DNA from 4 places in the Stenotrophomonas sp. YJH_SMC_135 genome. Region 4 is predicted to be linked to each of the others. Evidence: predicted binding sites of a transcription regulator. Region 4 holds the regulator's gene; each other region holds the start of a gene.

Evidence for each region. Region 4 encodes FliA, which starts transcription of late flagellar genes. Its sites were predicted from a motif close to TAAAGTTTNNCNNNCNNNGGCCGATAA; they were not measured.
Region 1: the regulator FliA is predicted to act here: its motif matches at 3,824-3,850, upstream of AC5P98_RS07645 (methyl-accepting chemotaxis protein).
Region 2: the regulator FliA is predicted to act here: its motif matches at 3,708-3,734, upstream of AC5P98_RS02470 (GGDEF domain-containing protein).
Region 3: the regulator FliA is predicted to act here: its motif matches at 872-898, upstream of AC5P98_RS20820 (methyl-accepting chemotaxis protein).

What each region holds. Positions count from the first base shown of each region.
Region 1 is NZ_JCAFVN010000002.1:233,388-239,211, forward strand. Features, by position in the region: gene AC5P98_RS07615 (GIY-YIG nuclease family protein) at 1-416, shown strand, start outside; gene AC5P98_RS07620 (hypothetical protein) at 424-567, opposite strand; gene AC5P98_RS07625 (LysR substrate-binding domain-containing protein) at 666-1,565, shown strand; gene AC5P98_RS07630 (transporter substrate-binding domain-containing protein) at 1,600-2,316, opposite strand; gene AC5P98_RS07635 (VOC family protein) at 2,399-2,770, shown strand; gene AC5P98_RS07640 (arylamine N-acetyltransferase family protein) at 2,836-3,675, opposite strand; gene AC5P98_RS07645 (methyl-accepting chemotaxis protein) at 3,879-5,824, shown strand, end outside.
Region 2 is NZ_JCAFVN010000001.1:483,792-489,615, forward strand. Features, by position in the region: gene AC5P98_RS02455 (metallophosphoesterase) at 1-349, opposite strand, end outside; gene AC5P98_RS02460 (winged helix-turn-helix transcriptional regulator) at 423-872, opposite strand; gene AC5P98_RS02465 (MFS transporter) at 962-2,164, shown strand; gene AC5P98_RS02470 (GGDEF domain-containing protein) at 2,260-3,675, opposite strand; gene AC5P98_RS02475 (TonB-dependent siderophore receptor) at 3,962-5,824, shown strand, end outside.
Region 3 is NZ_JCAFVN010000010.1:8,385-14,208, forward strand. Features, by position in the region: gene AC5P98_RS20820 (methyl-accepting chemotaxis protein) at 1-843, opposite strand, end outside; gene hflD (high frequency lysogenization protein HflD) at 1,062-1,676, opposite strand; gene mnmA (tRNA 2-thiouridine(34) synthase MnmA) at 1,673-2,815, opposite strand; gene AC5P98_RS20835 (NUDIX hydrolase) at 2,812-3,273, opposite strand; gene AC5P98_RS20840 (hypothetical protein) at 3,275-3,748, opposite strand; gene clpS (ATP-dependent Clp protease adapter ClpS) at 3,861-4,187, shown strand; gene AC5P98_RS20850 (APH(6) family putative aminoglycoside O-phosphotransferase) at 4,349-5,161, opposite strand; gene clpA (ATP-dependent Clp protease ATP-binding subunit ClpA) at 5,300-5,824, shown strand, end outside.
Region 4 is NZ_JCAFVN010000012.1:9,043-14,866, reverse strand. Features, by position in the region: gene flhF (flagellar biosynthesis GTPase FlhF) at 90-1,706, shown strand; gene AC5P98_RS21490 (MinD/ParA family ATP-binding protein) at 1,693-2,580, shown strand; gene AC5P98_RS21485 (RNA polymerase sigma factor FliA) at 2,577-3,323, shown strand; gene cheY (chemotaxis response regulator CheY) at 3,381-3,773, shown strand; gene AC5P98_RS21475 (protein phosphatase CheZ) at 3,773-4,378, shown strand; gene AC5P98_RS21470 (chemotaxis protein CheA) at 4,381-5,824, shown strand, end outside.

The sequences.
Region 1 (5,824 bases), on a different contig from region 4:
CCGGTACGCTGGTGGAAGCGGAGAGCGAGCGCGATGCGCGTGATCTGGAGCTGCAGCTGCGTTCGCCGTTCAAGGCGCACCGCGCGCCGGCGCCGATGACGGTCCAGGACAAGGCCGGAGGTCGCACCGAATGGGTGCGTGGTGCCAACCAGGCGTTGTCGCTCGCGGTTGATGCGTTGGGCGCACAGGGCTATCGCTGTTTCCAGCTCAAGGCTTGGCTGCAGGCCGCCCAGCGCCTGCGCATGGACCGGCTGCACGACTGGGCGGCGGTGCAGCTTCCGGAAGAGGATGGCCTGCGCATGCCCGGTGGCCCCGGCGAGCGCGTGCTGCGTGACACCCTCGACGGTTGCCGGGCGCTGGATATCGACCCAATGCCATGGCTGCCTGAACACGTCCAGCGTTGGTATGCAGGTTGAGCCGTGTTCAACGGCCACGCGGTTTCTGAACCGGCGCGGCCGGTTGCGGCGCACCCGTGGGGGAGCCGGTGGACGGGCAGGCCAGCTGCCGGGCCAGTTCGGCGTTGGCCACGTGGCCCTGCAGGAACAACAGGCTGCCGTAGATGTTCATGAGCGTCCCTCCACTTGAGTGGATTGCACGATACGGGCAGCATTGACCGGGAAAAAGCGACATTTCCGCAAGCATGCCTTGAGAGGAATTCAAGCCTGATGTCCCGTCCGCCCCTTCACGCCCTGCAGGGCTTCGTGGCCGCCGCGCGGCTGGGCAACCTGTCACGCGCAGCGGCGTCGATGAGCCTGACCGTCAGTGCGCTCAGCCATCAGATGCGCCAGCTGGAAGAGCGGCTGGGGCAGCCACTGCTGGTCCGCCAGCCACGCGGCGTCACCCTCACCCTGGAAGGGCAGCGCCTGCTCGACCAGGTCGGCCCGCATCTGGATGCGATCAACGAGGCCTTCCAGCCCTATGCCGCACGCGCCGAGCACGTGCTGACGATCAGCGCGGTACCGTCGATGGCGTCGGCGTGGCTGGTGCCGCGCTTGGGGCACTTCGTTGCCGAGCATCCACAGATCGAGATCAACCTGCAGTCGAGTGAACGCCTGATTGACTTCGAGCGACAGCGCCAGTTCGACGCCGCGCTGCGGCTGGGCAGCGGGCAGTGGCCGGGCCTGGTGGTGGAGCCGCTGTTCGACGAGTGGCTGCTGCCGATGGCCAGCCCGGCGCTGATCGAACGCATGGGAGGGATCGACCGCGTGCCGCTGAACCAGTGGCCGCTGCTGGGGGATCCCGATGGCGCGTGGGGCGCCTGGTTCGCGCTGAGTGGGCAGAACCCGCCGCCGCGCTTCGTGGCGGTGCTGGATGATTCGGAGGCGCATCACCGTGCGGCGCTGGACGGGGTGGGCGTAGCGCTGGGACGGGTGACGCGGGCGCGCCTGCTGCTGGATTCCGGCCAACTGGTGGCGCTGTCCAGCCTGCGACTGAAAACCGCCTGGCCGCATTGGCTGGTCTACCCGCAGCGCTCGGCCCGCCATCGCGGCTTCCTGGCCTTCCGCGACTGGCTGCACGCTCAGGCGGCCGAGCACGTCCGGCACATGGCAGACGCGCATTTATAGCGTCGAGCCATGCTCGACCGCGTGTGTCCCGCGGTCACCGTACCAACGTAACCGCCTGCCCGGCACGGGCGAAGGCTTCGCCCAGCAACGAGCCTGCCTTGATCGCCTCCACTTCCTCGAACAGCGCCTGCAATGCATCGGCCGGGCGCGAGGCCGGCGCCGCGACCGCCTGCTGGATCACGGTGAAACGGTCGGCCAGCACGCGGTGGCCGGGATGCGCCTGCGCCCAGGCGGCCAGCGGCTGGCGCACGCCGGCGGCGGCATCCAGGCGCTGCAGATCGAACAGGGTGATGGCAGCGGCCGACGTCTCGGCCCGCTCGATCATGGCGTGGCGCAGTTCGCGGCTGAGGAACAGGTCGTAGGCGGCGCCACGACCGACCGCGATGCGCAGACCATCGCGGTCCAGGTCGGCCACCTGCTGCGCAGGGCTGTCCTCGCGCACCAGGTAGGTGCCTTCGATCTCCACATAGGGGGCGCTGAAGGCGATGCGGTCGGCGCGCGCCGGATCGATGGCCAGGAAGGCCAGGTCCCAGGCATCCTTGCTGGCTGCAGCGACCACCGCGGCCGCGGCGTCGTGGCAGGTGAAGCGTGCCTGCACGCCCATGCGCTGCGCCAATGCCGTGGCCAGTTCCAGTGACGGCCCGCGCGGTGAGCGCGCGTCCCCCTGCGCCAGTACTGGATTGCCCAGGTTGATGGCCACGCGCAGGAAGCCCAGCGGTGCCAGCGCACCACGATGATCGGCCAGGGACATGCAGGACTCCGCGGGGAAAGGGCGGTCCAGCATGCCAGTACGGACCTGCAAGGCAGTGTCAGCATCCGGTTATCCTGCGGACATGAACCCCATCCTGCACGTCGAGATACCGGTCACTGACCTGGGCCGGGCCATCACGTTCTACCAGCACTGGCTGCAGGTGGCGGTGGACGAACCGATCCTGCTGCACGACTGCAGGATGGCCTACCTGCCGTTTGCCGATGAGGCCACCGGTGCCAGCATGGCGCTGGTGCGGGGGGCCGACTATCTGCCCTCCGTCCACGGTGCGCGCATCTACATCGGGGTTGATGACCTGGATGCCAGCCTCGAGCGTGCGCTGCAGGCCGGGGCCGAGCTGCGCTTCGGCCCGGCCGATGCCGGTGACTGGCGCGTGGCCGAGATCGCCGACAGCGAAGGCAATCGCATTGCGCTGCAGGCGCGCGTGGTTCTTTAGGGCCGAGCCCATGCTCGGCTGAGCTGGAGCGGCTGGGCCAACAGCAGCCGAGCATGGGCTCGGCTCTACAAGGGCGCGGCGCGCGAGCGCTGCAGCCAGTCGTTGATCGCCGGGTCCAGCCGTGGGTCGTCCGGCAGCTGCATGCCGAAGCGCTGCTGCAACACTTCGCGCACGTCGCCCACATCGTGCAGCGGACGCTTGTCCGGTGCCTGGCCGGGACGGTACTCGGTGTAGTTGCCGCTGCCGATGGTGCGTCGCCAGTCCGGCCCGGTCAGGGATGCACGCAGCTGGCCGGGGAAACTGGAATCGGGATGGGTGCACACGTACCAGTTGCCCACGACGTTGTCGATCGGTGCCGGCGCGTGCAGGTCGAAGCGATACATCGCCCGCCAGCCATCGCCGGACTCGGCGGACAGCACGAAATCCCCTTCGCCGGGCAGGCGCTGCAACAGGAAGCGCTCGTGGGGCGTGGCCTGCGGCTGCGGATCATGCAGCCGCAGCGGCACGGTCGGGGTCAGGCTGCCGAAACCGGCATCCACCAGCCAGTCATCGCCGTCCACCTGCACGCGCAGCAGCAGGTGGGTGCGTGCGGTCAGTTCGCCGTCCTGGGCGGCCAGCAGCACGCGCGCGCTCAACGGCTGTGCATCGAAGCCCAGCGCCTGCAGCAGTGCCAGCAGGCCGCCGTTGAGTTCGAAGCAGTAGCCGCCACGACGGTCGTCGAGCAGCTTGCGCTGCACGCTGTCCAGGTCGATCGGTACTGCATCGCGCAGCAGGCAGCTGAGGGTTTCGAACGGCAGCAGTGCGTTGTGGCGCTGCTGCAGCAGGGTCAGGCCCGCCAGCGTCAGCGGTGGCGGTGCATCCAGCTGCAGGCGTTGCAGGTAGCGGGGGACATCGAGCGTCGTCATGCGCGCGCCGGGCGGGGGAGGGAGATCTACTGTGCTCCCCCAACCGGGGTTGAGGTCAAGCATTGCGCGGGTGTCATCCCCCCGTCGCCTGTGCCGGGTACAAAGGCCGCGTCCGCCAGCAATCGGTGGGAGTGAACCAGGAGCGCCCTAAAGTTGCGCCATTTCCCGCCGATACAGGTGCGTCCTTCCGCCTGGAGCCTGTCATGTCGGCCGTCGTCCCCCACCTCCGGTCCCTGAGCATGCGGCTTGCCGCACTGCGCTCGGCGTCCCCCGGCCTGCTGCTGTGGCTGCAGCCGCATCGGCTCAGTGTGGCCAGCAAGCTCAAGGCGACCCTGTGGGTCTGTGGGCTGGGCCTGATCGCGATCGCCGCCGTCTACGCCTGGACCGGCCATGCCAGCACGCAGGCGGCGCGCAGCCAGGCCAGCTACCAGCACGGCAGCGATCTGGCCGCGAGCGTGGCCACGCAGGTGGCCGAGGCGCGTCGTCTGCAGACCCAGTATGCACGTAGTTTCGACGATGCCGACCGCGCGCAGCTGCTGGCGACGCAGAAGGCGCTCCAGGCCGATCTTCAGGCGCTGCGCGCGATGCCGATGGATCCCGGCCGGCGCGAGGCGCTGCAGGCACTGACCGAAGCCGCCGGCGCGTTCTCGCAGGGTGTGGCCGCCCTGTTCGAACGCGTCGATGAGATGGGTCGTGGCGATGCCGGCCTCGCCGCGCAATTGCAGCAGGCCGCCGACGCCCTGCAGGCGCAGGTGGATGCGTTGCAGCGGCCTTCGTTGGCGTTGTCCCTGCAGAAGATGCGCCGACAGGAGGCACTGCTGCTGCTCGATGGCGACTCCACCCATGCCGACCGTGCGAGCGAAGAAAAGCTGCCGTTCGATCTCGCACTGGTGGGCCTGCCGACCGATGCGCAGGATGCCCTTCGCAACGGCATGGAGGCCTATCAGGCCGCATTGCTGGGCTATACCGCCGCCCGCGTGGGCCTGGATGTAGAGGCGCAATCGCTGCTGGATACCGCCGCCGGCGTGGCGCCGGCGCTGGCCGCCTTCCAGCAGGCCCAGGTGGCGGCGCTGGCCAAGGCACAGGCGCGCCAGCAGGCCGGCGCACGCACCATGAGCGTGCTGTTCGCGGTGACCCTGCTGCTGGTCGCCGGTGTGTTGATCACCAGCCTGGTGCTGGTGCGGCGTGCGGTGCGCCAGCCGATCCAGGACACCCTGCGCTTCGCCAGCGACATCGCCGACGACCGACTCGACACCACCCTGTGCGTCTACAACGCCAACGATGAAATCGGCCAGCTGGCGCAGCGCCTGGTCGACATGCAGCAGCGCCTGCGCGCGCGCATCGAGACCGAGCGTGCCGTGGCGCGCGGCAACACCCGTGTGCGGCAGGCATTGGACAGTGCGCAGACCGGGCTGATGGTGATCGATGCCGAGGGCCAGGTGGCCTACGTCAATCCGGCACTGCTGCAGCAACTCGAGCGCGAGGCCGAAGATCTGGTGGGCAGCGATGCCGTGCGCCTGCATCCGGCGCTGGCCAGCCTGGCCGGCGCGCGCCAGCGCGAGGAGCGCGAGATCGGCCATGCCGGCGTGCGCTACCAGCTGATTGCCAACCCCATCATCGACGAAGGGCAGTTCCTCGGCGTAGCGGTGGAATGGCGCAGTCGTGCGCTCGAGACGCTGCTGGAAACCGAGGTCGCTGCCCTGGTCGACGCCGCCGCACATGGCGACCTGCACGGCCGCATCGCGCTGGAGGGAAAACAGGGCTTCGTGCGCACCTTGTCGACCAGCATCAACCGCCTGCTGGCCACCTTTGAAACCAACCTTGGTGACCTGCAGGCACTGCTGGCTGCGCTGGCCCGCGGCGACCTCAGCGTGCGCATGGAGGGGGACCTGCAGGGCGTGTTCGCGCGCATGCGCGACGATGCCAATGCCACCGTCGCGCAGCTGGGCCGCATCGTCACCCGCATCCAGCAGGCCACCTCCAGCCTGGATACCGGCGTTGGCGAGATCGTCGCCGGCCATCACGATCTGTCGCGGCGCACCGAGCAGCAGGCCGCCAACCTGGAAGAGACCGCGGCGTCGATGCAGGAGCTGACCGATACCGTCGGCCGCAACGCCGATGCCGCAGGCCGCGCCGATGCACTGGTGCA
Region 2 (5,824 bases), on a different contig from region 4:
CCAGCAGCCCGTACTGGCCATGGATGTCCGACAGCGCGACGATGCGCGGCGCGGCCGGCAGCACGGAGACCGAGGCCGCATTCGGCGCGGCCACGTGCACGGTGTGTTCGTAGCCACAGCGCGGCGCGATATCGGTGCCCGTCGTGTTGATGGCCAGCGAGCGCGACTCGACCTTGTCGTCGCAGATCCACTTGGCCTGCAGCTGGTCGCCCTGGCGGAATACATAGGGGCCATCGGCCTGCACGTGGTCGGCGGGCGCGGCAACCTCGCGGGCCTGCGTGGTTGCTGTGGCGCAGGCCAGCAGCGGCAACAGCAGGGCGGTCAGCAGGGAAGGGCGATAGCGCGGCATCGGCGGCGTCCGGCGGCCGAAACCTCCGATGCTAACCGGCGCGGCCGGATCGTGGTGTGCGCGAATGGGCGGATCAGGCGCCGCGCCGGTCGTCCTTGAGCTTGCGCACGCGGGTGGCGGCGGCCTGCAGCGGCTGACCGTCGCGCCCGTGCGGCTGCATGTAGGGCAGTGGTCGCCGCGTGCTGGATTCGATCAACTGCGAATGGGCTTCACCGGCGCTGAAGCGATGGCGTTCTCCCCACTGGCGCAGCGCGACCAGCAGCGGGAACAGTTCCTGGCCGGCGTGGGTGAGCACGTATTCCTGGTAGGCCGAGCCATCGGAGGCCGGTTGCAGTTGCAGGATGCCGGCCTCGACCAGCCTGCGCAGGCGATCGCTGAGGATGTTGCGCGCCGCGCCGAGGCTGCGCTGGAAGTCGCCAAAGCGCGTGACGCCGTCGAAGGCATCGCGGATCACCAGCAGTGCCCAGCGATCACCGAGCAGGTCGGCGCTGCGGGCAACGGGGCAGGGACTGTTGGCGTGCATGCTGTGGCCTCCGAATGTGGTTGCAGTTTAAAACCAATGGCGATAGCCTGCATCAAGTTTCAAATTGCAACTACATCATGAGCGCATCGATGTCCCGCCCATTGCTGACCCTGCTGGCGGTCGCGGCCGGCGCCAGCGTTGCCAACGTCTACTACGCGCAACCGCTGCTGGATCGGCTGGCACAGGCCTTCGCACTGGACCGTGCCGTGGCGGGCGCAGTGTTGGCGGCAACCCAGGCCGGCAGTGTGCTGGCATTGCTGGGCCTGCTGCCGCTCGCCGATCGCGGTGACCGGCGACGCCTGCTGCGGATGCAGTTGATGGCGCTGGTGCTGGCCCTGCTGTGGCTGGCAGCGGCACGCACGGCCGGTTGGCTGTTGTCGGGCATGCTGCTGGCCGGGCTGTTGGGCACCGCGCTGACCCAGGGCTTGATCGCCTATACCGCCACGCTTGCGCCGCCCGAGCAGCGCGGGCGCCTGGTGGGCGTGGTGCAGGGCGGCGTGTTCATCGGCCTGTTGCTGGCGCGCGTTGTATCGGGCGCGGTCGCGGCCACCGTCGGCTGGCGGGCGGTCTATCTGCTGTCGGCAGCGCTGATGGCGGCCCTGGCCGTGCTGCTGTGGCGGCGCCTGCCGGCGGTGCCGGTGCCGGCGGTACCACCGCGCTGGCGCGAACTGCTGGGTTCGATGCTGGGCATGCTGCGCCGGGACCGCGCGCTGCGCGAGCGTGGGCCGCTGGCATTGCTGCTGTTTGCTGGCCTCAACGTGTTCTGGGCGGCGGTGCCGCTGCCGTTGTCGGCGCCTCCGTTGCAGTGGTCCACCGCGGCCATCGGCGCACTGGGCCTGGCCGGCGTAGTGGGCGCCTTGATGGCGGCGCGGGTCGGGCACTGGATGGACCGCGGTTTCGCCGGTCGGGTCAGTCTTGGCGCGTTGCTGCTGATGCTGGCCGCGTGGTGGCCGCTGCTGGGCCTGCCGCAGTCGCTGTCGTTGCTGCTGCTGGGCGTGATCGTGCTCGACCTCGGTGGGCAGGCACTGCACGTATCGAACCAGGCGCTGCTGCTGCGTGCACCGGCAGAACAGCATGGGCGCCTGGTGGCGTTGTACATGCTGTTCTATGCAGTGGGCAGTGGTGCCGGTGCGGCTGCCGGGCCCTGGATGCAGGCCCGGCATGGCTGGCCTGCGGTGTGCCTGCTGGGTGCAGGCATCGCGGCGCTGGCGCTGCTGTGGTGGGCAGCATGGCGGGTGGTGGCGTCCAATGCATCGGCTGGCGCGCGGAACGGTAGAGCCGACTGTCGGTAGAGTCGACTGTCAGTCGACTGCTCTTCGCCCCGCGTGCGAAAAATCCCGCGCTGCGCGCGATAGTCGACCAGCGGTCGACTCTACCTGTCCTGTCGTCATCGCTGCAGTGCACGCCGCCCCGGGGCTTCCTCAAGGTCCGCGCTGGCCACTACCACGCGGTTGCGGCCGCTGCGCTTGGCCTCGTACATCGCCGCATCGGCCCGTGCCATCAGCCGCTCGTAGTCCGGGTGGCCGTCATGGCCGGCTACGCCGATGCTGGCGGTCAGTGCCAGTACCTGGCCGTTGGCCAATGCCACCGGTGACTGCGCGATCTGCCGCCGCAGGCTTTCGGCGATCACCGCGGCCTGTGATTCGCTGGCCGCGACCAGCACCACCACGAACTCCTCGCCGCCATAGCGGAACAGGTAGTCACTGCCGCGGGTCAGCTGGCCGAGCAGGCCGGCGACGTGCTGCAGCGCGCGGTCCCCGGCGTCGTGGCCGTGGCCGTCGTTGATCGCCTTGAAGTGATCCAGGTCGAGCAGCAGCAGCGAGAATGGCGTGCGGTTGCGCGTGGCCAGCTCGATCTCCCGGCGCAGCACGGTAGGCAGGAAGCGGCGGTTGAGCAGGTTGGTCAGCGCATCGCTGCCGGCATCCAGCTCACCGATGCGCTCGAACAGCAGCGTCATCAGGGTGCGGATGGCGGCCAGGTCCTCGCGGATGGCCGGCAGCACCGCCAGTCGTTGTGCCGGGGCATCGTTGCTCGCCCGCTGCAGGTTGCTGTCGATGCGGGCCATCAGCTGGCCGACCTGCCGGGTCTCGCTGCTCTCGCCGAAGCTGGGGATGCCCTTGTGGGTGAACCACAGGCCGAACTCGGAAGTGGCCAGGCTGGCGCTGTCGCTGGCCTGTACGTGGCCAGCGAGCGCGTAGAGCAGGGCGTTCTCCCAGTCCAGCAGCAGTGCGCGCTGGCGTTCGCGTTCGGTGCCGACGTTCTGCACCAGCGAGAACAGCCGGTACGCAGCATCGGCGCGGGTCGAGCGCTCGCGTGCATGGGTATAGGCCAGGGTCATGCCTTCCATGGCGATGTCCATGATCGCGCTGAGGCAGTCGATGGCGGCGAACGCAGTGGCACTGTCGGGCGCGTCGTCGTGCAGGCGCACGAACAGTTCGTGCTTGAGCACGCGCGCGCCGCGGGTGACCAGGTCGACCGGAATACCGACCCGGGCATGCACATCGCCGATCACCCGCTGCGAGGCAACGGCGCCGGCAATACCGTCGGCATTGGTGGTCAGCAACTGCACCAGCCAGCGCTGCATGGCCGGCTGCAGGCGCTGCTTGACCTGGTCGTGGGACAGGAAGCGGCGTGCACGCCCGTCCTGCAGCAGCACTTCGTAGAAGCGTTGGGCCAGCGCCGGCGGGGCATCGGCGGCGGCGGCGTGCAGCAGCGCGGTGGCGGCAGGGCCGGCCTGTTGCAGGCAGTGCTGCCAGGCCTCGGCCAGCGGTTGGCTGGCATCGTCCAGTTGGGGTGGTTCCACGTCGATCTCTGACTGCGTACGGCAAACCACGGGTATCGGCCGCGGTGGCGCACGGTTGATGGCGGGTTGGCCGGTCAGTTTATGCGCGATGCAGGGTTGCACGGCGCGCAAAGCACGTCGGCGCCGCGGCGGCAATGAGTGAACGCATTTGAGAATCACTCGCATTGATGGGAGAATGCGCGCACGGATCGGGCCGCAGGCGACTGCAGCGACGCTCCGCCTCCCCCTCGTCGTTGCCTCAAGCCCTTTGCCAGAGGCCCCGTTGCCCTGCCAGAAGGTCCAGACCATGTCTCCTGCCGTTGTCCTTTCGCCGCGCCCGCTGGCGCTCGCCGTTGCCGCCCTGCTGGCGGGAAGCGCCCTGACCGCCCAGGCCGGAACCGATGCCACCGATATCGACACGGTGCATGTCACCGCCTCGCAGATTGCCCGCCAGGCACTGGGTACCTCGACCATCACCGCCGAGGACATCGCCAAGCGCCCGCCGGCCAACGACATCGCCGAGCTGCTGCGCACCATGCCGGGCGTCAACCTCACCGGCAACAGCGCCTCGGGCCAGTACGGCAACAACCGCCAGATCGACCTGCGTGGCATGGGGCCGGAAAACACCCTGATCCTGGTCGACGGCAAGCGCATCGGTGCGCGTGACGCCGTGCGCATGGGCCGTAGCGGTGAGCGCAATACCCGCGGTGATACCAACTGGGTGCCGGCGGAAATGATCGAGCGCATCGAAGTGCTGCGCGGCCCTGCGGCGGCACGCTATGGCTCCGGTGCGTCCGGCGGCGTGGTCAACATCATCACCAAGCGCCCGACCGGCGACCTGACCGGAGCGGTCGACCTGTATGGCCTGGTGCCCGAGCACAGCGCCGAAGGCGGCAGCGAGCGCGTCGGCCTGCAGCTGAGCGGGCCGATGACCGACACCCTGTCGTTCCGCCTGTACGGCAACCTCAACAAGACCGACGCCGACTCACTGGACCTCAACCGCCAGTACGCCACCAACCCGAACGCGGTGCCACCGGCTGGCCGCGAGGGTGTCAAGAACCGCGACGTCAACGCGTTGCTGCGCTGGGACATCACCACCGACCAGGTGGTGGAGTTCGAAGCCGGCACCAGCCGCCAGGGCAACATCTACGCCGGTGACCGCGCGGTCAGCACTACCGGTACCTCGACCGGCGTTGACCTGGCGGCGCTGGCCGAAGGCGAAGCGGAAACCAACCGCATGTACCGCAACACCGGCGCGATCACCCATCGCGGCCGCTGGGGCGACGTGACCTCGCGGGTGACCGCCGCGGTGGAAGCGGTCAACAACTCGCGCATCAATGAAGGCCTGGCCGGTGGCCCGGAAGGCAGCTTCAACGGCACCGACTGGTCGACCTCGCGCCTGCGCAACTACCAGCTGGATGGCGAAGTGAGCTTCCCGACCTCGCTGGGCAGCGCCGAGAACATCTGGACGCTGGGCTTTGAATACCTGGACAGCCGCCTGACCGACCCGTACTCGATGAGCCAGTCCAGCAGCAGCGGCGGCGGCATCCCGGGGCTGTCGGCCGATCGCGCGCGGGGCAAGGCCGACGCGCAGACCACCGCAGTGTTCGTCGAAGACAACATCTACCTGGGTGAGCGCTGGATCGTCACCCCGGGCCTGCGCTTCGACCACCACAGCCAGTTCGGCAACAACACCAGCCCCAGCCTCAATGCGCAGTTCCGCATCAACAGCGACTGGGTGGTGAAGGGCGGCATCGCCCGCGCGTTCAAGGCGCCGAACCTGTACCAGTCCAATCCGGACTATCTGTACTACACCCGTGGCAACGGCTGCCCGAATGCACTGCCGAGCCTGGGTGCCGGTTGCTACATGCGCGGCAACGCGGACCTGAAGGCGGAAACCAGCCTGAACAAGGAACTGGGCATCGAGTGGGCACCGCAGAGCGGCTGGCAGGCCTCGTTGACCTACTTCCACAACGACTACAAGGACAAGATCCAGGCCGGCTACACCCAGATTGGCCTGACCGCCGACACCAAGGGCCGCATCTTCCGCTGGGAGAACGCGCCCAAGGCGATCGTGCAGGGGCTTGAAGGCAACCTGGTGATCCCGCTGCTGGGCGAGCAGGGCAACCGCCTGAAATGGAGCAACAACTTCACCTACATGGTGGAAAAC
Region 3 (5,824 bases), on a different contig from region 4:
CGCGACGTTGTCGAGCATCGCTGCTGCTTCCTGGCGGGCTTCGCGGGAGCGGTCCATATCGCGCGAGGCCATGTGCGAAACCGTCTCGCGCACCTTGGCGATGGCGTCCTTGGAGCTGTGCGCCAGCTTGCGGATCTGCTCGTTGAAGGTGGTCGAGCGCTCGGACAGGTTGCGCACTTCGTCGGCGACCACGGCGAAGCCACGACCGGCTTCACCGGCGCGCGCCGCTTCGATGGCCGCGTTCAGCGCCAGAAGGTTGGTCTGGTCGGCGATCGACTTGACGTCTTCCAGCAGCGCGAAGATGCCATCCAGGTGCTGCGCCATCTGGTCGATGTGCTGCACGGTGGTGCTGCTCTGGCCGCTCACCTGTTCCAGCGCTTCCACCAGCTGTTCCATGCGATGGCTGGCGTGCTGGGCGAAACGGGCGACGTCGAGGCCGGCATTGCCTTCATCACCGGCGCGGTCGACGATGCGCGACAGGGCCTGGCTCTGCTGGCGCGACTTGCGGTTCATGGCATCGAAGCTGCCGCCCAGGCTGGAGACGGCCTGGCGGATCAGGTCACGGGCGCGTTCCACTTCGCCACGCGAACCGTCGATCTCGTTGCCGACGAAGTTGCGCAGCTCGGTCAGCAGCTGGTCCTGTTCGCGCAGGACACGGGCGTGCTCGGGGGAACGATGTGCCTGGGCGCGGGTGGTCCACCACGCAAAGCCGAGCCAGCTCAGCGTCATCGTGGTCAGGATCGCCCAGCGCAGGGCGGCCGGCCATTCGAAACCGATGGCGAAGGGGAGCAGCAGGGTCAGAGCCAGGGGGGCGGCCAGACGGATGAAAATGCGTGAGTACATGGACGTTCTCGGGAGGTGCACGGAGGATGTATCGGCCGTACCCCCTTTCTCTTTAACGTCGATGTGCCTCGAAGTGCATTCTGAATGCGCCGGTTTTCCGGCGCCTTGGCGGCCTCGGGGTCAGAGCCCTTTCCGTGCCGGAAAGGGATCCGACCCCTTGGGCAGGCGCAACGGGGTCGGATCCCTTTTCCATGGAAAAGGGCTCTGACCCCACACCCTCAGGCCAGCAGGCGGTCCACGGCCTCGATCATCGCCTTGCGGCTGAACAGGAAGTCCCAGTAGCTGCCGCCCAGCTGGCGCCACAACACCGCCGAACGCACCGCGGCCAGCAGCAGGGCACGGATCTCCGCCACCACGCCGGCCTGGCCCAGGTAGTGCGGGTTGCCCTGCACCATCACCCGCGGTTTCAGGTGGCTGATGGTGTCGGCATACAGGCCGCCGAGGTTGGCCAGTACGTCCGGGTGGCCACTGTCGCCCAGTTCGGTGGCCTGGCGCTGGGCGCGCTCGATGCCCGAGGCGACCTTGTTCACGGTCGCCCCATCCTGCACGAAGCGGCGCTCCAGCTGCAGCACCGACAGGGCCAGCTTGGGCAGGATCGGGTCCTGGCCCTGGCTGCGGAAGTAGTTGTGCAGCAGGCGCAGGCCGGACTTCAGTGCATGACGGTCACCGAACACCGCCTGCGGCGAGGACGCATCGACGCGGAACACGCTGTCCACGGCGGTGCGCACGGCGGCGGCGTCGGAATGGCCGGTATCGGCGATGCGGCGCACCTGCTGCAGGGCCTGGGCAATGCCGGCCAAGGCCAGGACGCGGTCGTCGACAGTGAAACTCATGCAGCGATTACCTCAAAAGGGGAGGGGGTGGTGCGCAGGCGTTGTTCCAGCGGCGCATCGGTGGCGGCGATCACCGCGCCGCCCAGGCACACATCACCGTCATACAGCACCAGCGATTGACCGGGGGTAACGGCACGCTGCGGGCGCGCAAAGGTGACCAGCACGCTGCCATCGTCCAGCACCTGGACCGTACACGGCTCGTCGGGCTGGCGGTAGCGGGTCTGGGCGGTGCATTCGAAGCGCCGTGCCGGCGGTGAGCCGGCGATCCAGTGCGCGGTTTCCGAACGCAGGCGGTCGGACAGCATCCACTTGCTGTCGCGGTCCTGGTCCACGTACAGCACGTTGCTGGCCACATCCTTGCCAACCACGTACCACGGCGCGGCCGGGCGGCCACGCACGCCGCCGATGTTCAGGCCCTCGCGCTGGCCCAGGGTGAAATAGAACACGCCCGGGTGTTCGGCAATCACGCTGCCGTCGGCCGGGTCGAGGATCTGGCCGGGCTTGGCCGGCAGGTAGCGGCCGAGGAACTCACGGAAGTCGCGCTCGCCGATGAAACAGATGCCGGTGGAGTCCTTCTTGGCGTGGGTCGGCAGGCCGACGTCGCGCGCGATCCGGCGCAGGTCGCTCTTTTCAAGGTCGCCGATCGGGAACAGGGTGGCTGCCAGCTGTTCCTGGCCCAGTTGATGCAGGAAGTAGCTCTGGTCCTTGGATCGATCGGCGCCGCGCAGCAGCAGCCACTGGTGGCCGCGCTGGGTCACCCGTGCGTAATGGCCGGTGGCGATGCGCTCGGCGCCCAGCTCGCGGGCGGCGTCCAGGAAATGCTTGAACTTCACTTCACGGTTGCACAGCACGTCCGGGTTCGGGGTGCGGCCGGCCGCGTACTCGGCCAGGAAGTGCTCGAACACGCCCTGCCAGTACTCGCTGGAGAAGTCCCGGAAGTGGAACGGGATGCCCAGCAGGCCGCACACGGCCACCGCGTCGCGACGGTCATCCTCGGCACGGCAATCACCGCTGCCATCGTCGGCCCAGTTCTGCATGAACAGGCCGGCCACGGCCTCGCCCTGCTGTACCAGGCGCCAGGCGGCGACCGAGGAATCGACGCCGCCGGAGACACCCACCATCACACGCGGAGTGCTCATGCGACCTCCCGGACCAGCGAAAGCGGGTGGCGCTGGCCACCCAGGTAATCCGCCACCACCTGCCACACCAGCGGGCTGCGCTGGCGCTCGCCGGCGGCCTGCAGCTCGGCCGGGGTCAGCCACAGCGCGCGGTCGATGCCGGTGTCCAGCGGCTGCGCCGGATCGTGCGAAACCGGGTGCGCCGCGTAGCAGAAGCGCAGGAAGGCCGTGCCGTCGCCGGCAGTCCACTGGTAGCAGCCGATGAAGTGGGTCAGCTGCACCGTCCAGCCGGTTTCCTCGCGGGTCTCGCGCAGGGCGGCCTCGGCCAGGCTTTCGCCCGGCTCGAGGTGGCCGGCCGGCTGGTTCAGCACCTGGCGGCCGTCAATGGTCTCCTCGACCAGCAGCACGCGGCCGCCGTCGATCACCACGGTGGCAACGGTGGCGTGCGGTGCCCAGCGCGGGTCCGGCGTGGCGTTCAACTCAGAACTCGTCCTTCTTGGTCAGTTCCAGCTCCATCGCGTCGGCGGTGCGGATGGCCGCATCGATGGCGTCGCTGAGCTGGTCGGCGGTGGCATCGGCGTCGATCTTCACCACGAACATGGCGGTGGTGTCCTGCTTTACCCAGCCGCCCATCTTGGCGTCCTGCGAATCTTCCAGCAGGCGATTGGCCACGGCCACCGGGAACTGCTTGGTCTTGGCGCTGTGGGCCGGCGACCAGATCTCGCGGATGTTGTGGCTGCCGAAGTCTTCCACCGCCGAGCGCACGTAGACCATCTGGGTGCGGTCACCCTCGACGTCGAAGACCATGCGGTAGTCGCCATCCTCGTCGACTTCGTAGGTATAGCCCAGCTTGTCCAGGTGGCGCGCCACGGACTTGTCGGCCTGGGGCGCGGCGGTGGCAGCACCGGCAGCGGCCAGGGTGATCAGCAGGGCGGGCAGAAGGGTCCTTTTCATGAAGATCCTGTGAAGCAGTGTTGAAAGAAGCTGCAATTGTGACGTTGGGCGTGCGTGCCGTCCAATCCGCGGCGGGCCGACGCAGGTCCGGCGCTACCCCTATAATGGAAGGATGCCCCATGAGTCCTCCCCCGATTCCCAGCACGAGCACGGCGTTGCCGTGGAGCCCGCGCGCCCGGAAGTGGCGCCGCCGCCGTTCTATCAGGTGATGCTGCTCAACGATGACTACACCCCGATGGATTTCGTGGTGGATGTGCTGCAGCAGTTCTTCAGCATGGACCTGGACAAGGCCACGCAGGTGATGCTGCACGTCCATACCCGCGGCCGCGGCGTCTGCGGGGTGTTCACCCGCGAAGTGGCCGAGACCAAGGTTGCCCAGGTCAACGAGTACTCGCGGATGAACCAGCACCCGCTGCTGTGCACGATGGAAAAGGCCTGACCGGCTGCCGATCCTCGTCCGGGTACATCGACTCCGAACACGGCGTGCCCACCAAGGTGGGCACCTACCAAGGCAGAAACCTGTAGAGCCGAGCCCATGCTCGGCTGCTTTTCGTCCCGGCGCAATGATCCCGGATGGAGTGCGCCCACCACGCGCGGAGGTCACGCCTCCGCCAACGCCTCCAGCGCCATCCGCGCCACCGTCTCGTCGACGTCGGCGGGGTCGCCGTCATCCCTGAACCACACCGCCGACAGCGCAGTGCTGGCCGCGATCCAGCGCAGCAGGCGCGTGCGTTCCAGGCCGGCCAGTGCGCTTACCTGTTGCAGCCGGGCGGCAAACCGCTCGGGCCGGGTGGCCACATGGATGCCCGGGCCACAGAGGTCCGGGTTGCTGAACATCGTCGTGTAGTCGAACGCGCGGTCGCCCAGCAGCCGCTTCGGGTCGATCGCCAGCCAGCCACGCGCGCCGAAATCCAGCACGTTGTCGTGGTGCAGGTCGCCGTGCAGCGGCCGGATCTCGCGTTCTTCCTGCAACACCCGCTCCGCCAGTGATCTGCACTGTTCCAGCAGTGGCGGCAGCGCGGCCCTTGGCTGCAGCAGGTCGGCGAACCATGTACGCAGGCAGACCAGTTCCGCTGGTGGCGCGCTCCGTGGCCGGTGCAGCTGCCGCAGGACCTGGCACAGGATCGTGGTACAGGCATCATCGTCGCCCTCGATCGAACGTTGCCGCAGCGAATCGCCGCCGGCACGCTCGATCAGGATCGCCGGCCCCTCGTGGGCCAGCAGGCGGGCGGCACCATCGCCGTCCCACCAGCGCAGCAGGCGATGGCCGTTCTGCTCCTCGGTTTCGCTGCTGACCTTCAGCATCGCCGGTTCGCCGTCGGCGGTCAGCACCGGCCAGAGCTGGGCGTGGGGCGTCTCGATGGCCGCGCCATCACGCCGCAATCGCCAGCGGCTCAGGTAGGGTTCGCTCATGCTGGGTGGGCTGTCCTGGAGTGAATGAAGATCAAGCGATCTGCACTGCTAACGCCATCTGAACGCAGCAATCCGCTAGGGTGATGGAAATCGCGTAGTCAGGCCGCATATTGTCCCCATCTGCCGCCGGAGTAATCCATGTTCAGCAAAGACCTCGAACACACCATCGGCCAGTGCTACAAGCGCGCCCGTGAGGCCCGGCATGAATTCATGACGGTCGAACACCTGCTGTTGGCACTGCTCGACAACCCGTCCGCCCAGGCCGTACTGAAGGCCTGTGGTGCCGACGCCGAACGCCTGCGCCAGGAGCTGGAGCAGGCCATCGAGGCTTCCGTGTCCCGCCTGGCCGAAGATGACGGCCGTGATACCCAACCGACCCTGGGCTTCCAGCGCGTGCTGCAGCGGGCCGTGTACCACGTGCAGTCCTCGGGCAAGAAGGAGGTCACCGGCGCCAACGTGCTGGTCGCCATCTTCGGCGAAAAGGACTCCCACGCCGTCTATTACCTCAACCAGCAGGACGTGACCCGGCTGGACGTGGTCAATTACCTGTCCCACGGCATCGCCAAGCTGGGCGAGGAAGGCGAGCAGCCGTCCTCCTCCTCCGAGGGCGAAGGCCGCATCGAAGGCGGGGAGGGCGAGCCGAAGGGTGATGCCCTGACCGAG
Region 4 (5,824 bases):
AGATACCAAGGGGAACCCGCACCGTGCAGACCACCGACCACCCGAGTTCTCCGACCGCCACCCCGCCGTCTTCGCCCCGTGACCACAGCATGAAAATCAAACGATTCGTCGCCGCCGACATGCGCTCGGCCATGAACCTGGTGCGCAAGGAACATGGTCCTGACGCCGTGATCCTGTCCAACCGCCGGATCGAGGAAGGCATCGAGATCGTCGCCGCCGCCAACTACGACGAGAGCGCCGTGCAGCGTGCATTGGAAGCCTCGCGCCGTGACGTCGCACCGCCGCCGGCACCCAAGCCGCGCACCGCCGCCGACGCGGTGATCGCCGCCGTCACCCGCCGCCGCAGCAGCACCCCGGCGCCGGAACCGGTCGCGGCCACCACCTCGGCAGTGGCCGCCCTCGCCCGCGCCGCCGTCGGTGCCACCGGCCGCACCCTGGACAGCGCCGACGAGATCGTGCCGACCCGGGGCAGCACCGGCTTCGCCGCCACCCTGGCCCGCGCCGCCGTCAACGAACCGGCACCGCCGGACCAGACCTTCGCGCCGTTCGCCGAGGCCATCGTCGCACCGGCCGCCACCGTGCCGGCCAACCGCGCGCGCTTCCAGATCGACCCGCCGCACGAGGCGCATCACCAAAGCGTGGCCCCGGCCGTGCTGCCGCCGCCGCTGCCGACCGCTGCCGTGATCGACGCGCAGCCCGGGATCGCCGCCAGCGAACCGGCAGCGGTCGAAGCCGCTATCGAGGCCAGCCCGGCCCCCATGCTGGCCCCGGCACCGACGCTGACCGTGGTTGCCCAGGACGACGCCGAGATCCGCCAGCTGCGCCAGGAAGTGGCCGGCATGCGCCAGGTGATCGAGCGCGAGATGAACCGCTTCACCGACGAGCGCCTGCGTGGCAGCCCGGTGCGCGCCACCGCGCTGGACCTGATGGACGAGTACGGTTTCGACGCCGGGCTGGCCCGCGACGTGGCCATGCAGATCCCGCTGGAGACCGAAGCCCATCGTGGCCGCGGCCTGATGCTGGGGCTGATCTCGCGCAAGCTGCCGATCGCCCCGGTCGACCCGCTGGAGGAAGGCGGCGTGATCGCGCTGGTCGGCCCGACCGGCGCCGGCAAGACCACCACCATCGCCAAGCTGGCCTCGCGCTTCGCCGAGAAGCACGCCCCGCGTGACGTCGCCCTGGTCACCACCGACACCACCCGCATCGGCGCCCGTGAACAGCTGTATGGCTACGGCCGCCAGCTCGGCATCGCCGTGCACGAGGCCAACAGCGGCACCGACCTGGACCAGCTGCTGGAACGCTTGAAAGACTACAAGCTGGTGCTGATCGATACCGCCGGCCTGGGCCCGCGCGACCGTGCCCTGGCCGCCCAGCTGCAGTGGCTGCGCGCCGCGCGCCAGGTGCGCACCCTGCTGGTGCTGCCGGCCAACACCAGCTTCGGCGACATGGACGAGGTGGTGCGCCGCTTCGGTGCGGCCAACCTGCAGGGCCTGGTGCTGAGCAAGCTGGACGAGACCGGCCGCTTCGGCAACGCCCTGTCGGTGGCCGTGGACCACGTCCTGCCGATCACCTGGGTGACCGATGGCCAGGACGTCCCGGAGGACCTGCACCGGGCCAGTGCAGCCAATCTTGTACTTCGCCTTGAAGATTTGCGCCGAGCGGCCGATATGCCCTGCAACCCGGAGTTGAACCATGCCGTCGCGTGAGTACGCCAAGCTGACCAAGACCTTCCCGCTGTCGGCCACCCGCAGCGAGCCGCTCGGCCCTGTGCGCACCATCGCCGTGACCGGCGGCAAGGGCGGCGTGGGCAAGACGAATGTGTCCGCCAACCTGGCGGTGGCGCTGGCCGGCATGGGCAAGCGCACGCTGCTGCTGGACGCCGACCTCGGCCTGGCCAACATCGACGTGATCCTGGGCTTGAACCCCACCTTTACGCTGGCCGACCTGGTGGCCGGCCGCTGCTCGCTGGACGACGTCATCGTCGAAGGCCCGAACGGCGTGCTGGTGGTCCCGGCCGCTTCCGGCCGCCGGCACATGGCCGAGCTTGCCCCGGCCGAGCATGTCGGCCTGGTCAACGTGTTCTCCGAACTGGAACGCGAGCTGGACATCATGGTGGTCGATACCGCCGCCGGCATCACCGACGGCGTGCTGACCTTCTGCCAGGCCGCGCAGGACACCGTGGTGGTGGTCTGTGACGAACCGGCCTCGATCACCGACGCCTACGCACTGATCAAGGTGCTGTCGCGCGAGCGCGGCGTGGACCGCGTCCAGGTGGTGGCCAACATGGTGCGCGACCCGAACGAGGGCCGCGTGCTGTACGAGAAGCTGACCCGCGTCTGCGAGAAGTTCCTCGCCGATGTCTCGCTGAACTACCTGGGCTGCGTGCCGCAGGATGACTGGCTGCGCCTGTCGGTGCAGCGCCAGCAGCCGGTGGTGAAGGCCTATCCGTCCAGCCCGTCGGCGCTGGCGATCACCGAGATCGCACGCCGCACCGCGCGCTGGCAGGCACCGACCGAACCGCGCGGTGGCGTCGAGTTCTTCCTCGAACGCATCCTCAAGCAGCGTGGGGTGGCCGCATGAAAGGCGCAGCCCACCAGTACAGGGAAGTCCAGCGCTCGGCGGCCAACGAGGTCATCGCCCAGCATTCGGACCTGGTGCGACGCATCGCCCACCACCTGGCCGCGCGCCTGCCGGCCAGCGTCGAAGTCGATGATCTGATCCAGGCCGGCATGATGGGCCTGATCGAAGCCTCGCGCAGCTACGACGCCGACCAGGGCGCCTCGTTCGAGACCTATGCCTCGATCCGCATCCGCGGCTCGATGATCGACGAGATCCGCCGTGGCGATTGGGTGCCGCGCTCGGTGCACCGCCGTGCACGCGACGCCGCCGCCACCATCCGCCGCCTGGAACAGAGCACGGGCCGTGCCGCCAGCGCCACCGAAGTGGCCGCCGCGATGGAGATGCCGCTGCCCGAGTACCTGAGGCTGATGGAAGACGCCGCACGTGGCCAGGTGCTGAGCCTGGAGTCGCGCATCGAAGACCAGGGCGAACTGGATACCGTCGCCCAGGGCGGCCCGACCCCGCAGCAGGTGCTGGAGCGCGGCGAGTTCGGTCGCGAGCTGGGCAAGGCCATCGGCCACCTGCCCGAGCGCGAACAGCTGGTGCTCTCGCTGTACTACGAGCAGGAGCTGAACCTGAAGGAGATCGGCGCGGTGCTCGGCGTGAGCGAGTCGCGGGTCTGCCAGATCCATGGCCAGGCCGTGCTGCGCCTGCGCGGCCGCCTGAAGATTTTCGAGGCCGTCGACGCCGGCCTGGAAGAATGAACATCCCCGAGGCGACTGCCCCCGGCCGCCCGGAATGAACAACAAAGGAACTCTGCTTTGAACAAGAACATGCGCATCCTCATCGTCGACGACTTCTCGACCATGCGTCGAATCGTCAAGAACCTGCTGGGCGATCTGGGCTTCACCAACACCGCCGAAGCCGAGGACGGGCATGCCGCGCTGTCGCTGCTGCAGAGCCAGCCCTTCGATTTCGTCGTCACCGACTGGAACATGCCGGTGATGACCGGCATCGAACTGCTCAAGGCGATCCGTGCCGACGCCAAGCTGAAGACCCTGCCCGTGCTGATGGTCACCGCCGAAGCCAAGCGCGAGCAGATCATCGAAGCGGCCCAGAACGGCGTGAACGGCTACATCATCAAGCCGTTCACCGCGCAGACGCTGGAAGAGAAGCTGGGCAAGATCTTCGAACGCCTGGCGGCCAGCGCCTGATGGATACCACGGTCGACAAGAACGCCCTCGCCCTGCGCCTGCAGGAAGCCCTGGATGCCCTGGAGTCCGGTGACGAAGCCGCCTGGCGGCAACGCATCGACGGACTGGTCGCGCTGCGCACGCAGCCGATGATGAGTGGCCTCTCGCGGCTGGCCCGCGAGCTGGGGCAGGCCCTGGGCGAACTGCCGACCGTGCCCAGCGAGGCCGGCGAACTGGACGATGCGTGCGCACGCCTGGACCACGTGGTGGCGATGACCGAACAGGCCACCCACCGCACCCTGGACCTGGCCGAGGAATGCCGCAGTCTGACCGAGCAGCTGCGCGCCGAAGGCCTGCAGCCAGGCCAGGACGCGCAGCTGGAGCGCATCCGCCACAACCTGACCGAGATCGCACTGACCCAGAGCTACCAGGACCTGACCGGGCAGATCATCCGTCGCGTGGTCGGCATCGTCCGCCGCGTGCATGAAGGCTTCGGCGCGCTCGGCCTGCCGCCGGAACAGCATCGCACCGACCCGGAACTGGCCGGGCCGGCACTGAAGGGACTGGACCGCCACGCGGTCTCGCAGAACGACGCCGACGACCTGTTGTCGGATCTGGGGCTGTAAGCATGAGCGCGGTATCCGACGACATCACTGCCGATTTCATCATCGAGGCACAGGAAATCCTGGATCGCCTCGGCGAACAGCTGGTGTCGCTGGAGCAGGCACCGCAGGACACCGAACAGCTCAACGCGGTGTTCCGGGGCTACCACACGCTCAAGGGCGGCGCGGGTTTCCTCGGTGTCACCGCCATGGTCGAGCTGTGCCACGCCGCTGAAGAAGCGCTGGGCGCTGCACGTGCCGGCCAGGCCGTGCTGCAGGCCCATCACTTCGACGCCGCCCAGCAATCGCTGGACTACCTGCAGTCGATGCTCGATGCCGTGTCTTCCGGCACCGAGCCGGGCTATGCACCGCCGGACCTGATCGCCCAGTTCGACGTGCATGGAGGTGCAGCAGCGCCTGCCGCCGCTGCCGCCGCACCGACGGCCGGTGCCGGCGACCTGATCACCGACGACGAGTTCGAGGCGCTGCTCGACCAGCTGCACGGTGGCAACGCACCGACTGCGGTGGCGCCGGCAAAGAAGGCCGACGACGGCCTGATCAGCGAAGATGAGTTCGAAGCCCTGCTCGACCAGCTGCACGGCGGCGCCGCACCCGGCGCCAGGCCCGCAGCTGCGGTGGCGCCGGCACCGATCGCCGCCCCGCGCCCGGCGGCCGCACCGGCACCGGTGGCCAAGCCGGCCGCCAAGCCGCTGGCCGAAGCCGAACACACCGTGCGCGTGGACACCAAGCGCCTGGATGCGATCGTCAACCTGATCGGCGAACTGGTGCTGTCGCGCAACCGGCTCAAGACCCTGCGTGCGCGCCTGCGCGACGAGGAGCTGGACCGCGCCGTGTCCACCCTGGACATCGCCACCGCGCGCCTGCAGTCGGCGGTGATGCGCACCCGCATGCAGCCGGTGGGCAAGGTATTCTCGCGCTTCCCCAAGGTCGCCCGCGACGTCGCCCGCTCGCTGAAGAAGGAAGTGGACCTGGAGCTGATCGGCGCGGAGACCGAGCTCGACCGCAACCTGGTCGAAGCGCTGGCCGACCCGCTGGTGCACTTGGTCCGCAACGCCATCGACCATGGCGTGGAAATGCCCGACCTGCGCGAAGCGCAGGGCAAGCCGCGGATGGGCCATGTGCGGTTGTCGGCGCAGCAGGAAGGTGACTACGTCAGCATCGAGGTGCAGGACGATGGCGCCGGCATCGATCCGGAAAAGCTGCGCGCGAAGGCACGCGAGAAGGGCCTGATCGATCCGGAAGCCGCCGCCCGCCTGAGCAGCGAGGAGTGCCTGCACCTGGTGTTCCTGCCCGGCTTCTCGACCAAGCAGCAGGTCACGGATATTTCCGGGCGCGGCGTCGGCATGGACGTGGTGCAGTCGCGCATCCGCGAACTCAGCGGGCAGATCCAGATCCAGTCGGAGCTGGGCCGCGGCAGCCGCTTCCTGATCCGCGTGCCGCTGACCCTGG